DNA from 3 places in the Methylobacterium sp. Leaf85 genome. Region 1 is predicted to be linked to each of the others. Evidence: predicted binding sites of a transcription regulator. Region 1 holds the regulator's gene; each other region holds the start of a gene.

Region 1 (4,439 bases):
TCTCGGGCTGGGACATCGCCGCCGAGCGATCGCTCATCATGACCCTCGTGATGCTGGGCGCGATCCTCGTAGATCGTCCCGCGCTCAGCATGCGCAACCTCGCCCTGGCCGCGCTGATCGCCCTCGCGCGCGAGCCCGACGGGCTACTCGGCCCGAGCTTCCAAATGTCCTTCGGCGCGGTGGCCGGCCTCATCGCCTGCGCGGGCACGCTCAATCGTTGGATGCCGCCACGCGAAGGCGCCAGTCTCTTGGCCCGCGCATGGCGGTTCCTCACCGTCGCGGTCCTCGGCACCTTGGCGACGACCATGGTCGCCCAGATCGCGACGGCGCCGTTCGCGACCTATCATTTCCAGACCGTCCAGCCGTTCGGCATCGTCGGCAACGCGCTGACCTTGCCCCTCGTATCTCTGGCGGTGATGCCGGCGGCGGTGCTCGGAATCCTCGCCTATCCCTTTGCCCTCGATCAGCCGGTCTGGTGGGCGATGGGGCTCGCGGTACGGGGGATGCTCACGATCTCCGGGTGGATCAGCGGGTTTGGCCACGCCACCCTCGTCGTGCCGGCCTATGGCAGCACGGCCCTCTGCCTGCTGGCCCTCGCCCTGCTCCTGCTGACGCTCCCCGTGTCGGGGCTGCGCTGGATCGGCCTCGCTCCGGCCGCCCTCGGCATCGCGCTCGCCGCCACGCCACCTCGCTACGACCTCTATATCGACCGGGAGGGTGGGGGCGCGGCCCTGCGCGACCCAGACGGCCGGCTCGCAATCCTCGGAAACCCGCCCGCCTTCGTCCTCGAACAATGGCTCAAGGCGGACGGCGATTCTCGGAAGGCCGGTGCCGTATCCGTCTCCACGAAAGGCCGTTGCGATGCGGTCGGCTGCACCGCAGGGACGGAGACACGGCGCATCGTGGCGCTCGTCAAGGACAAGCGAGCCTTTACCGAGGATTGTGAGAGGGCAAGCATCATCATAGCCCGCCGCGACGCTCCCAAAGGATGCCGCGTCGGCCTCATCGTCGATCGGGCGTTCCTGGCGGAGCGGGGGGCGACAGCAGTTCGCTTCGGGCCGGACGGTCCTGTCGCGACATCGGCACGCTCGCCGAACGTCCGGCCTCCGTGGCGGCGGGTCATGGCCGAGGCCTCGCCTGTGCACTCGACACCGGCCGAGACCGCGAAACTACAGGATCCCGAGATCGACGAAGGCGATCCATTGCCGGACACACCCTCGGACCGGCCTCAGTAGCGGCGGACGAGGCTGACCAGGCGACCCTGGATCTGTACACGGTCGGGACCCAGCACCCTCGTCTCATAGGCGGGGTTGGCGGCCTCCAGGGCGATGGAGGAACCGCGACGACGCAGGCGTTTCAGGGTGGCTTCCTCATCGTCGATGAGGGCCACGATGATGTCCCCCGTATTCGCGGTGTCCTGCTTCTTGATCACCACCAGATCGCCATCGAGAATACCCGCTTCGATCATCGAATCGCCGCGCACCTCGAGGGCATAATGCTCGCCCCCCGACAGGAAGTCGGGAGACAACGTGACCGAGTGACTTTGGTTCTGGATCGCCGAGATCGGCGTACCGGCCGCGATCCGACCCATGACCGGGATGGTGATGGCCCGTCCGCTCTCGTCCTGAGCCTGGGTCGTCGGCGGGCGCATGGATGGCGTCGCCTTGGACCGTCCGCCTTCGACGACGCTGGGCGTAAAGCGGCGGACTTCGCCGGCGGGAGCCGGCTTCGGCGCGGGGGCGCCGGTCAGGCTTTCGGGCATCCGGATCACCTCGATCGCCCTGGCCCTATTCGGCAGGCGCCGCAGGAACCCGCGCTCTTCAAGGGCCGTGATCAGCCGGTGGATGCCCGATTTCGACTTGAGATCGAGCGCGTCCTTCATCTCGTCGAACGAGGGCGGGACACCACTCCCCTGCATCCGTTGCTGAATGAATTGGAGAAGATCCAGCTGCTTACGCGTCAACATACAGATCACTCTTCCACTGAAGCCAATGGCCGCGACTAACGCCGCTGAAACAAAACACGAACACGGTAGACGTTCTGGAAGTGTTCTGCAAGGGTTCCGTTAACGCGGTGGTAGAGTTTGTTCCTGGGCGGACATTCGCCGGCATCCCGGCGCCGGAGCCCGGCTGGCGGTTCGCGCCTCGCAAGTCGGCTCCATCCCGACGACATCCCACCCCGAGGGCCGATCGCCTCGGCGTGGTCGTTCAATAGCGACGGTGCTACCGGTCGCTGGCTTCGCCGCAGAATCGGGGATTCGTTTCGATCACTGTGACGGATCGGCGAGCCGATACAGACGCTTCGATCCGACCGAAGCCGGCTGTCTCGTCTCGTTCGCCGACATTGGCGGTCGCAGCGACCGGAAACCGGCGACGATGCCGTTCAGTCGAGATAGTCGCCGTACTTCTCGACATGGTTGGCCAGGCCGAGGCCGTGCTCGCGCACCAGGCGTTCGGCAAGTTCCGCGTCGCGCGCCTCCAGCGCCTTGATGATCGCCACGTGTTCCTTGATCGAGTTGGCGGCACGGTCGCCCTGGCGCATGGCCGTGTTGCGGATGCCGCGAACGTGCATGAGCAGATTGCTGGTGATATCCTTGATGACGTCGCACTGGCCCAGCGAAATGATCTTCTGGTGGAAGCGGATATTGGCTTCCGAATACTCGTCGAGATGATCCGACGGACGACCCTCGTAAAATTCCGGGAAATGCTCGCGCAGGCAGTGTAACTGCTCGTCTGTGGCTCGCTCGCAGGCGAGGCGAGCGGCCATGCTCTCCAGGGCCGACCAGGCCTGGATCATGCTGACGATCTCCTTCTTCGACTTCTTGATCACGAAGACGCCGCGCCGGGCCTCGAACCGTACGAAACCTTCCTGCTCGAGTACCGTCAGCGCTTCGCGCACCGGGGTGCGGCTCACTCCCAGGTTGAGAGACAGCTTCCTCTCGTCGAGCCTCACCTCCTCGCGCTGATTATAGATGTTCATATTCGTGATTGCTTCCTTGAGCGCGTCGTAGGCCAATGCACGCAAGCTCGAAGTCGCAACGATGGGCTTTACTTGAAACGTATCCGTCTTAACCATTTTCGACACCTAGAATGATTTCAACTCGCACACAGGGTCGAGCACACTTGGTGTGAAGCATGCCAAACCCGCGTTCAAAATACAAGGAACGCTTCGGGGCAAAGAAATCCTTCAACACAAGAATAGTGGCATCTCTTGTCCTAGCAATCCGGAGGACATGCATTCGGTCGTTGGAGCCGCGTCGATGCCGCACTCGCCATCGTCTCGTTCGTTTCAGTGCCGCGCATTCGCTGAAGCCCGACCAAACCGGCAAGATCATGCAAAACCGTTTGACAGTTGGTATTTGGTATGCCACCAATTGTCGAGAGATGCGGAGGGTTATCCGACTGTAACGCGGCCTGAGCGCGGTCGTGATGAGGCTTCGGCGGATTGGCGGTGGCATCACAGCACGCTGTCGACGTAGGGACACGCATTATAACGCATTACGTTCCGTAGCCCTTCGGTCGGGAGGTTTACGGACGGTCTTCAAGATAAGCATGAGCTGTTTGCTTGAGGAGGTCATAATTTTTTCGGTCTGACTTAAGAAAAATACGGGTTCGCCGAGACGTGCGGCCGTGGACGCCCCCGCCGCCCCACGATGGGGACGTCACCTCATCGGCTCGCCTGCCCAGCGGGTCACAAATCATAACAAAACAGCAAAGAACCAGGGAGAGAACACGATGTCCGCTTTGGCCCAGAGAATCGATGTCGACGTATCGGCGGAGCCTGAGCTCACCGATGGCTTTCATCTCGTCATCGATGCGTTGAAGCTCAACGATATTCATACGATCTACGGTGTTCCCGGTATTCCGATCACCGATCTCGGTCGTCTCGCCCAGGCTGCGGGCATGCGTGTCATCTCCTTCCGCCATGAGCAGCATGCCGGCAATGCGGCCGCCATCGCGGGCTTCCTCACGAAGAAGCCCGGCATCTGCCTCACGGTTTCGGCCCCCGGCTTCCTCAACGGTCTGACGGCGCTCGCCAACGCAACCACCAATTGCTTCCCGATGATCCTCATCTCCGGCTCGTCCGAGCGCGAGATCGTCGACCTGCAGCAGGGCGATTACGAAGAGATGGACCAGCTCGCCATCGCCAAGCCCCTCTGCAAAGCGGCCTTCCGCGTGCTTCATGCCGCCGATATCGGCATCGCCGTCGCCCGTGCCATCCGCGCGGCGGTGTCCGGCCGCCCGGGCGGTGTCTATCTCGACCTGCCCGCCAAGCTCTTCTCCCAGGTTATGGAGGCCGAGGCCGGCGCCAAATCCCTGGTCAAGGTCATCGATGCGGCCCCGGCCCAGCTGCCGGCCCCCTCCGCGATCAAGCGCGCACTCGATGTCCTGAAGAGCGCCAAACGCCCCCTCATCGTTCTCGGCAAGGGCGCGGCTTAT
Region 2 (4,439 bases), on a different contig from region 1:
GCCGTCCCTGGAGCGACGATTTCAGCAACGTCGTCGAGGCCATGCTCGACGAGATGAGGCGATGAGGGGAGAAGCCGCGCCTATTCCGCCGCCGGCCGATCCAGCCTGAGAAGACGCGCGGACCGCGTCCGCAGGGGCCGGCGCTCGGGCTCGGCGCCGGTGACGAGGGACCGGCGGGCATCGGCGATGGCGCCGTGCACGGCGTCGATGGCCAGGATCAGGGCGTTCATCGCGCGGGTGTCGACGTTGCGCTCGCGGGCGTGCTGGACGACGTCGGTGACGAGGTCGTCGGTCTCGCGAACGAGGCCGTCGAGCTGCTCCCTCGTGGTGGCCGAGCGGATGTCCCTGAGGATGTCGAGGAGCCGGTCGAGGACCACGTCCACCCGCTCGCGGCGCTGGCGGGCGAGGCGCTGGCCGAGCCAGGCGATGCCGGAGCCGATCGTGCCGCCGAAGAAGGCGAGGAGGTAGACGTAATCCTCGTAGCGTTCGAACAGGGTCTGCTGCTCCCGCTCGAAATAATCGACCGCGCCCGGATGGTTGGGCAGGCGGGCGCTGGTGGCGGCCACCGACGTCTCGAAATCCGGGGCCTTCATCAGGTTGGCGATGGGCGCGCCGGGCGCCAGCTTCGAGCGCCATTCGAACAGGTGCTGCGTGACGGAGGCCACCGAGTAGCGGCTCACCCCGCCCCGCGCCATCAGCCGGTAGGAAGCGCCCACCGTCTTCACGTCCTCCTCGGGGCGCTTGGGCCGGCCGCCGAACGTGCCGGCGGGGATCGTCGCCGATTGCAGTTCGGGCATCCGCTGCACGATGGCGTCGCCGTCGGGGACGGAGACGATGGTGATCTTCTTCTCATGGGAGGCCATCTCCACCGCCCGGACCGTGGAGATCGCGGCCTTCGAGGTCGGCGCCGCGATGACGGCGACGGCGTCCACGGTGCCGGCCTGCAGCGCGGCGGTCACCTCGCCGGGCTTGAGCGGCACCAGGGCGATATGGCCGGCGGTGAGGGCATGGCCGGGCTCGGGCGCCGGCACGGGGGTGAAATCGTAGAAGCCGAGGAGGTTGGTGACGAAGGGCCGGTCGGCCGCGTGTCGTTCGACGATGCCGAGGCGCTTGGTCGCGAGGTCGGGGAAGCTCTCGATCGCGCTGGCCTCGGGGGTGGCGATGAGGAGCGTCTCCTCGTGAAGGAGCGCCAGCGTCAGGCCGTTATCGGGCAGGAAGACGTCGGGCCGGACCACGGCGAGATCGGCGTTCCCGGCCTGGAGCGCGGCGGCGCTGTCGCGCACGTCGTCATAGGTCCGCACGTTGAGGCGCACGTCCTCCCGCGCCCGTTTGAGGGCCTGGGCATAGGTTTCGAGCAACTGCGCCTCGGCCCCGTCGCGCGGACCGACCGCCACGGTGAGCACCGTCGGGCGCGACAGGTAGACCACGGCGGCCGCGAGAACGGCGAAGCCGAGGCCGAGCGCGACCAGGAGCCACTCGCGCTTCAGGAGGAATGCCGGCATGACATGCATGCGTCCTCTCGGGGTAAGACAGGCAACCGGTTCACGGTCGAGACGAGGCGCCTCATGATCCTGAAACCTGTCCGAAGCGTGATGAACCGATGAGCGCTCGAAACGTTGCAGCGGGACGTGTCGTGCCCTCGCGACAGGCAAAATCCACGCCCCGCGAGGCAAAGCCAATGTCGCGCGAGGCAGAGCCCACGCCCCGCGCGGCGAAACCTACGCCGCCGATCACGGCCGCGTATCTGGAGCGCGTCGCCCTGCAGTATCTGGAGCGCTACAGCGCCTCCGTAGCGATGCTGCGCCAGACCTTGGAGCGCCGGGTCGCCAAGCGGTGCCGGCTCCGGGACGAAGACCCCGCCGCCTTCGCCGAGACCGTCGCCGCCATCGTGGAGCGCGCCCGTTCCTCCGGCCTCGTGGACGACGCCCGGTTCACCGCCGCGCGGGCGGCGACCCTGCGCCGGCGCGGGGCCTCCGCCCGCGGCCTCTCGGCCAAGCTCGCCGCCAAGGGGGTCGACCGGACGCTCATCGCCGAAACCCTGGAGACCGAGCGCGACCGGGGTGAGGAGGAGGGCACCGATGCCGAGGAGGTGGCGGCCCGCGCCTATGCCAAGCGCCGCCGGCTCGGCCCGTTCCGCCGCCCCGACCTCCGCGCCGCCCACCGCGACAAGGATCTCGCCTCGATGGCGAGGGCCGGGTTCTCGTACGGATTGGCGAAAACGATCGTCGACGAGGAGGTGATTGCGGAGGACGGGCTCGACCGGTGATGGCCGTCTCGTCGTGAGCCGGGCGGTGCTGCCCCACTCCTCGCACGCCTACGGCATTCACACCTTTCGCGCGCTACGCGGCCGTCCTCCCACTTGTGGGGAGGAATTGGAGGTGGGGGTGGTTGGGTGACCCTCAGCCGTCGGAGGCCAGCGGCGCCACCCCCACTCCTGACCTCTCCCCACAGGGGGGAGAGGGACGCGCGATGCCAGATGAACCCGGTGGTCCCACATGCGGGGAGACGGGAAAGCGCGCTGCGACATTTTCGGCCGCGCCCGACAAAAACTTGAACGAAACACGAACGACGCGCATGTCCCTATCATGGACGAGACCCTCGCCAAGAAGCTGCGCATCCTGGCCGATGCCGCGAAATACGATGCGTCCTGCTCCTCGTCGGGGGCGCCCAAACGGGTGGCCGGCAAGGGCGAACTCGGCTCGACCACCGGCGCCGGCATCTGCCACGCCTACACGCCGGACGGGCGCTGCATCTCGCTCCTGAAGATCCTGCTGACCAATTACTGCCTGTTCGACTGCGCCTATTGCGTGAACCGGCGCTCCTCCAACGTCGCCCGCGCCAAGTTCACCGTCGAGGAGGTCGTGACCCTCACGGTGGAGTTTTACAAGCGCAACTATATCGAAGGGTTGTTCCTCTCCTCGGGCATCATCAAGTCGCCCGACCACACGATGGAACTGCTGACGCGGGTGGCGAAGTCCCTGCGGCGCGACCACGGCTTTCGCGGCTACATCCACCTCAAGTCAATCCCGGAGGCGAGCCCGTGGCTGGTGGAGGAGGCGGGGCTCTATGCCGACCGGCTCTCGATCAACCTCGAACTCCCCACCGATGCCAGCCTGCACCGGCTGGCGCCGGAAAAGAACGGCCCGGTCATCCAGAACGCGATGAAGCAGATCGGCGCCCGGATCACCGAGGCGAAGGCCGAGAAGCGCCGGTTCTCGCCCGCCGGGCAGTCGACGCAGGTCATCGTCGGTGCGGACACCACCACCGACGAGGCGCTGATCCGCAAGAGCGCCCTTCTCTACGGCTCGTTCAACCTGAAGCGGGTGTATTACTCGGCCTTCAGCCCGATCCCAGACGGCTCCGCCATCCTGCCCCTGAAATCCCCGCCGCTCCAGCGCGAGCACCGGCTCTATCAGGCCGATTGGCTGATCCGGTATTACGATTTCTCCGCCGACGACGTGGCCGATGCCGCCGAAGACGGGATGTTTTCTCTCGACATCGACCCGAAACTGGCCTGGGCGCTGAAGCATCGGGGGCGTTTCCCCGTGGACGTGAATGTCGCCGACCGGGAGATGCTGCTGCGGGTGCCGGGCCTCGGTGCGCGGGCCGTCGACAAGATCGTGAAGGCGCGCCGCCACACGCGGCTGCGCCTGGACGACGTCGCCCGTCTCACCTCCGGCCTCAAGCGCGCCCGCCCGTTCCTGATTGCCGCCGATTATCACCCGGGACCCGGGGGCACCGACAGGCTGGACCTGCGCGCCAAGCTCGTCGAGCCGGCGCGGCAGCTGAGCCTGTTCTGATGGACCGCGATGGTGAGCACCACCCTCCCCCCTCTGCGGGGGAGGGTGCCTGCGGAGCAGGCGGGAGAGGGGGCGACCTTTCCGGAGATGGCGCTTCCCTCTCCAGACCCTCGCTTACGCGAGGGCCACTCTCCCTCGCAGAGGGGGCAAGGTCGGGTGGATCACTCCAAACGATCACCCTCCGCGAGGGCGCCGATCTCGACGGGTTCCGCGCCGCAGCGCGCCTGCTCGCCGCCGCATCGGTCCCGCCCGATAGAGTAGTCTGGTCCATCGGGCAGGCCCCCGGCCTGTTCGGACAGGTCTCCCAGCCAGAATCCGGCTCCGATGCGCCACTAAGCCTGCCGCGCGCGGCGGCCGACCTGATCCGCATGGTCGTCCCGCACCGCGACCCCGAGCGCTATGCCCTGCTCTACACCCTGATCTGGCGCGTCACCCATGGCGAGCGCGGGCTGATGGAGGTCGGAAGCGATCCGCTGGTCCATCGCCTCGACCGGATGCGCAAGGCCATCGCCCGCGACCTCCACAAGATGCACGCCTTCCTGCGGTTCCGGCGGACGGAAGCCGATGGCGTCGAGCGCTTCGTCGCCTGGTTCGAGCCGGACCATCACATCCTCGAGGCGGCGAGCACGTTCTTCGTCG
Region 3 (4,439 bases), on a different contig from region 1:
CTGGTACGAGGCAAACGCCGGATGCCGGGTGACATCCTCGATGCGACCGCCGCGCAGCTGCTGAATCTTGGACGGCGGATTGGCCGTCGCATAGGCGCCGAAGGCGTACAAAAAGCTCTGGTCTCCACTGAGCAGTTCGTGGAACCCATCCCCGTCGAGGTCCTCGAAATCATACCCCCCTGTGCCGTCGAGCGTGTCGCCATCCACCACGGTCCACCGGCCCGCAGGGCCATCCTCGGTCGCAATCTGCGTGACGGTGCAGCAATGGGCGCCGCCCCAAAACGACGTGAAGACGAGGCTGGGTCTCGTCGCCGCCGGGTCGAGGCGCACCGCTTTCAATTCGGCGACATCAGTCCCCGGACTTTCCGGGGCTTCGCGAACGGATCGCTCCAACGCCATTCTGAAGCTCTGGCGGCCCCCGAGGCGCCCAATCGCGACAGGATAGCGCTCAGGCCCACCGGCTGTCGCGGCACTGCTCATCGCGACCGAGAGATCGCCAATTCGCATCACGCTGTCACGGAGGCCATCGTATTTGACGCTCTCGGTCCGCGTCGGGGGCGGCGGTGACCAAACCTGTTCGACATAGCTGTCGCCGCGGGACAGGATGAAATCTTTCGGCAGTCCTCCCTCGCGGACGAGCCGCTCGCGAACCAAACGAGGGTTGGCGGCCTGTTCCGGGCCGTAGGCGACGGCAAACCAACCATTTGCCGACCGCATCACTCGGATGTTTGGGTGCCGCCAGCGGTGATAGCGTGCGATGCCAATGGCCTCGTTGAGATCGGCGCGAGACGCGAGGACCACCCACCGGGCATTCCCAGCGAGCGTGAGGTCGCCAGCGGCTGCCGACACGGCGGACAGCGAAGCAATAAACCCAATCGTGACCAGGGCTTCCCTGAACATGCCGATGCCCCCTGCTCCTAGCCCATTCGAATTTCGTCGTGCCTGGAGCAAGTCAAGATACTGGTTTCAGAATTGGTCGAAGATCGACGTTTCTCACGAGCTTGTTGCCGGGACGATCTTCGACGGCGTGCCAAAATTCCCCGCCCGCGTCGGACCGGTTCTTATCGTTGCATCGCTCAACCCGTAGGAGTGGCCCGCCTTCGGCGCTGACCTTCATCGGGATATGGAGTGGTCGTCCATCAACCAATGTCCAGCTTGGCCAAGGCGTGACGTCGAGAGATGGAGCTGGGCCGGGCGAGCAGAGTAGAAAATGTGTCCGGACGTCCCCCAATAGGCCGTCGGCACCGAACACAGACGGCGTAAGGGCCGCCAACCGTCCTATTTTCTGATCTAAGCCTGCTCCTCTCCAGGAGCCAACGCCCTTTGCCTCAATTAGGATCAGGGTCGTGCCTGAGACCACGACTAGATCGATGTCCTGTTGGCTGCCGGTTACCCGCCGGTCCCCATTTGACTGTCGGGCTGTCGCCGCGTCCGGCGAACAATGCGCGTGCAGGGCCGCCACGAGCCAATCAATGTGAAAATCGATGGCCCACCATGCTGCTGGGTCCGCGGAGAAGGTAGAATCACGGCACCGAACGGCGGCCTCGACGCGCTTCAGGAAATTGCAGTCCAGCCGTCGCGAAGTCTCCCCGAGGGCATCGCGCACAAGCCAGTGGCGCTCCTTACGGTTAAACCGCTGTAGGGCTTCGGCGAGCGTCATCAAATGATCCTGACGAGAAAATTTAGTTGCAAGCGTAAGGACCCGCTGTTGGTTTATGGCAAGGGCAAATGAGCAGTCGAGGAAGGCCGGAGGTAGCCTTGGTTGCCAAAAATCCAGGCCCTGATGGGTGATAACATCCAAAGCCGACCGTTTCACTGCTCGCTCGGCCGAGCTTGCGGCGGGTAGCACCGAAAAAGACCCGTCGTGCTCCAGCACGGCATTAAAGACGCCACAGCAGGCGGCGTAGTACCAGCGAATGGCCCCGTCCGCCGAGAACGCGCACGTCCAATCCGTCATTCCAGCCGAGAACCATGGATCGGCGCCCACATTCCAAGCCGCCTGTGCCGTCATTTCGGATGGGTACAACTCGACCTACGCGAGGATGAGGTGGTGAATCTCGCCCGCACGCAGGCCCGCGATCACAACCAAAGCTTCGGAAGCATCGTCCAGCGACAGAGCCCAGGCACAATGTTTTGGCGCTCCCAACATGCTGGGGCCGTCATCACCGAGACCGAACAACGAGCTTGACCGGGAACCGGTAGGGCGGTTGTTCTCTTTCTGTTCTAGTTTTGGGAAGGGAACGGTCGTGGGCGTGTACCGGATCGAGGAGCTGGCGCGAGATGGCGACAGCGTCGTGCGCGTGCCGATCATGGGGCCGACGCTCTGCGCCGGCTTCCCGTCGCCCGCCGACGACTTCCTCGAAGGCGCCCTTGAGCTACCGCGCTGGCTCGCCCCGAACCCGCCGGCAACGTTCGCCTGGAACATCTCCGGGGATTCCATGCGCGGCGCCGGCATCTTCGACCGCGACCTCGCCGTGGTGGATCGGAGCCTCAAGCCCACACACGACAGCGTCGTGGTCGCTGCTGTCGACGGGCAGATGTCGATCAAGCGCTTCCTCGTTGAGGAGCGTGTGGCGCGCCTCGCATTCGACAATCCCGACCTTCCCGCCTTCGCCGTCGAAGAGGCCGCCGAGGCCGAGATATGGGGCGTGGTGCGCTTCTCGATCCGGTGGCACATCGCCCGCGCCGGCTTAGTTCGATGAGCCGGGCCATCGCCCTGATCGACGGCAACAGCTTCTATTGCTCATGCGAGCGGGTGTTCGATCCCAAGCTGATCGGCGTCCCCGTGATCGTCCTGTCCAATAACGATGGTTGTGCGGTGGCCCGCACCGCCGAGGCCAAGGCCCTCGGCATCCGCATGGGCGAGCCTTGGTTTAAAATCCAGGCCCTATGCAAGCGCGAGGGCGTGCGGGCGTTCTCATCCAACTACACGCTCTATGGGGACATGAGCGCCAGGGCGAACGCGGTGTATCGCGACTTCGCACCGAGGGTGGAAATCTACTCGATAGACGAGAGCTTCCTCGACATCTCGGACGTCCGCGAGGATCGGCGTCGGGAGCTTGCCCGCGACCTCCGCGCGACGGTACGGGCCTGGACCGGCATCCCGACCTGCGTCGGGATCGGCCCGACCAAGACCCTCGCCAAGCTCGCCAACCACATTGCGAAGACGATCCCCGAGCTAGGGGGCGTCTGCGACCTGTCGGACGAGGACGAGCGCGCGGCATGGCTCTGCCGTATCCACGTCGGCGAGGTATGGGGCATTGGCCGGGCCTCCCTCACCAAGCTCGAAGCCATGGGCGTCGATAGCGTGGCGGACCTGCGCGACCTCGATCCCCGGCCCGTCCGTAAGGCGATGACGGTGGTGGGGGAGCGCATTATCCACGAGCTGAGAGGCCTCGCCTGCCTGCCGTTGGAAGAGCTGCCGGCGCAGCGTAAGGGCTGCGCGGTGACACGCTCGTTCTCCCGCCGGATCGAGGATCGGGAGACGATGGAGCAGGCGGTGTCCGCGTATGCGACCCGGCTCGGGGAGAAGCTCCGGCGCGGTGGCCTCGGCACTACCCACGTCACCGTCTTCTACCACACGTCGGAGCACGACCGCGGGGACCCGATGCGGTCCGTCTCGACTACCGTCACCCTACCGGAGCCTACGAACGACACCCTGGCCCTCATCAAAGCGGCCCGGGCCGGCGTGGCGAAGACATGGTGCGAGTCATCAGGGGACCGCCCCTGGCGCTTCAGCAAGGCCGGCATCATTACGACCGACCTTGCACCGCTGGAAAATGGCCAGCGCGCGCTGATCGGGCAGCTCGACCGCGAGCGGAGCGGGCCGCTGATGGCCGCGATGGACGAGTGCAATCGGCGCTTTGGCCGGGGGGCCGTCGTGCCGGCGCGGGCTGGTCTTGAAGCGAAGCGAACGTGGTCGACCAAATTCGAGATGCGCAGCCCGCGTTACACAACGCAAGTCAGTGAGTTGCCGACTGCGCACGCGACGATTTAAAGGCTCTGCACTTCACTCGCGATAAGAATGCTTTCGGCCCACAGCGGGCCCTTGCGAGGTCTGCTTTCCTGCACCGTAAGTAAGAGGACCTTGGGCCGCAGGAATGGACTTCCGCCGCTTTGCTTTTGGGTGGCGGATGCAGCGAAGTCGACATTGCCGCGGGCACCAATTGAGACTGATACCCGCAGCCGGTACCAATTATTCGATCTATATTCTCATATTTTTTAAAATCTCGCATTTTTACTTACTTTTTAAAGATTTGATCGCTATAGCTTCGATATGGCCAATTATTCTAGAGACCTTGCCCGGCCCATCCACGTCGGCTTTCGCCGCCATGCATATAGACTTTGAGGTTTTGGGGCCAACAAAAAATGTTGCTATGCGACCACCACTCGGCTTCTGCGTTACTGTATTTACGATATTAGCTGAACTCACTAACAAT

Evidence for each region. The regulator LexA, encoded in region 1, represses DNA repair genes until DNA is damaged. The targets are predictions, from matches to a motif close to TGTTCNNNNTGTGTTCNG.
Region 2: the regulator LexA is predicted to act here: its motif matches at 2,551-2,568, upstream of ASF08_RS11015 (putative DNA modification/repair radical SAM protein).
Region 3: the regulator LexA is predicted to act here: its motif matches at 2,209-2,226, upstream of ASF08_RS08560 (LexA family protein).

Annotation. Positions count from the first base shown of each region.
Region 1 covers NZ_LMME01000032.1:227,255-231,693, forward strand. The annotation lists gene ASF08_RS18930 (ComEC/Rec2 family competence protein) at 1-1,235, shown strand, start outside; gene lexA (transcriptional repressor LexA) at 1,229-1,966, opposite strand; gene ASF08_RS18940 (GntR family transcriptional regulator) at 2,383-3,075, opposite strand; gene oxc (oxalyl-CoA decarboxylase) at 3,735-4,439, shown strand, end outside.
Region 2 covers NZ_LMME01000014.1:5,937-10,375, reverse strand. The annotation lists gene ASF08_RS11030 (fused MFS/spermidine synthase) at 1-65, shown strand, start outside; gene ASF08_RS11025 (TAXI family TRAP transporter solute-binding subunit) at 81-1,511, opposite strand; gene ASF08_RS11020 (RecX family transcriptional regulator) at 1,679-2,266, shown strand; gene ASF08_RS11015 (putative DNA modification/repair radical SAM protein) at 2,586-3,800, shown strand; gene ASF08_RS11010 (UdgX family uracil-DNA binding protein) at 3,800-4,439, shown strand, end outside.
Region 3 covers NZ_LMME01000011.1:10,983-15,421, reverse strand. The annotation lists gene ASF08_RS25715 (serine protease) at 1-900, opposite strand, end outside; gene ASF08_RS24665 (hypothetical protein) at 953-1,957, opposite strand; gene ASF08_RS08560 (LexA family protein) at 2,247-2,702, shown strand; gene ASF08_RS08555 (Y-family DNA polymerase) at 2,699-3,997, shown strand; gene ASF08_RS24660 (hypothetical protein) at 4,238-4,439, opposite strand, start outside.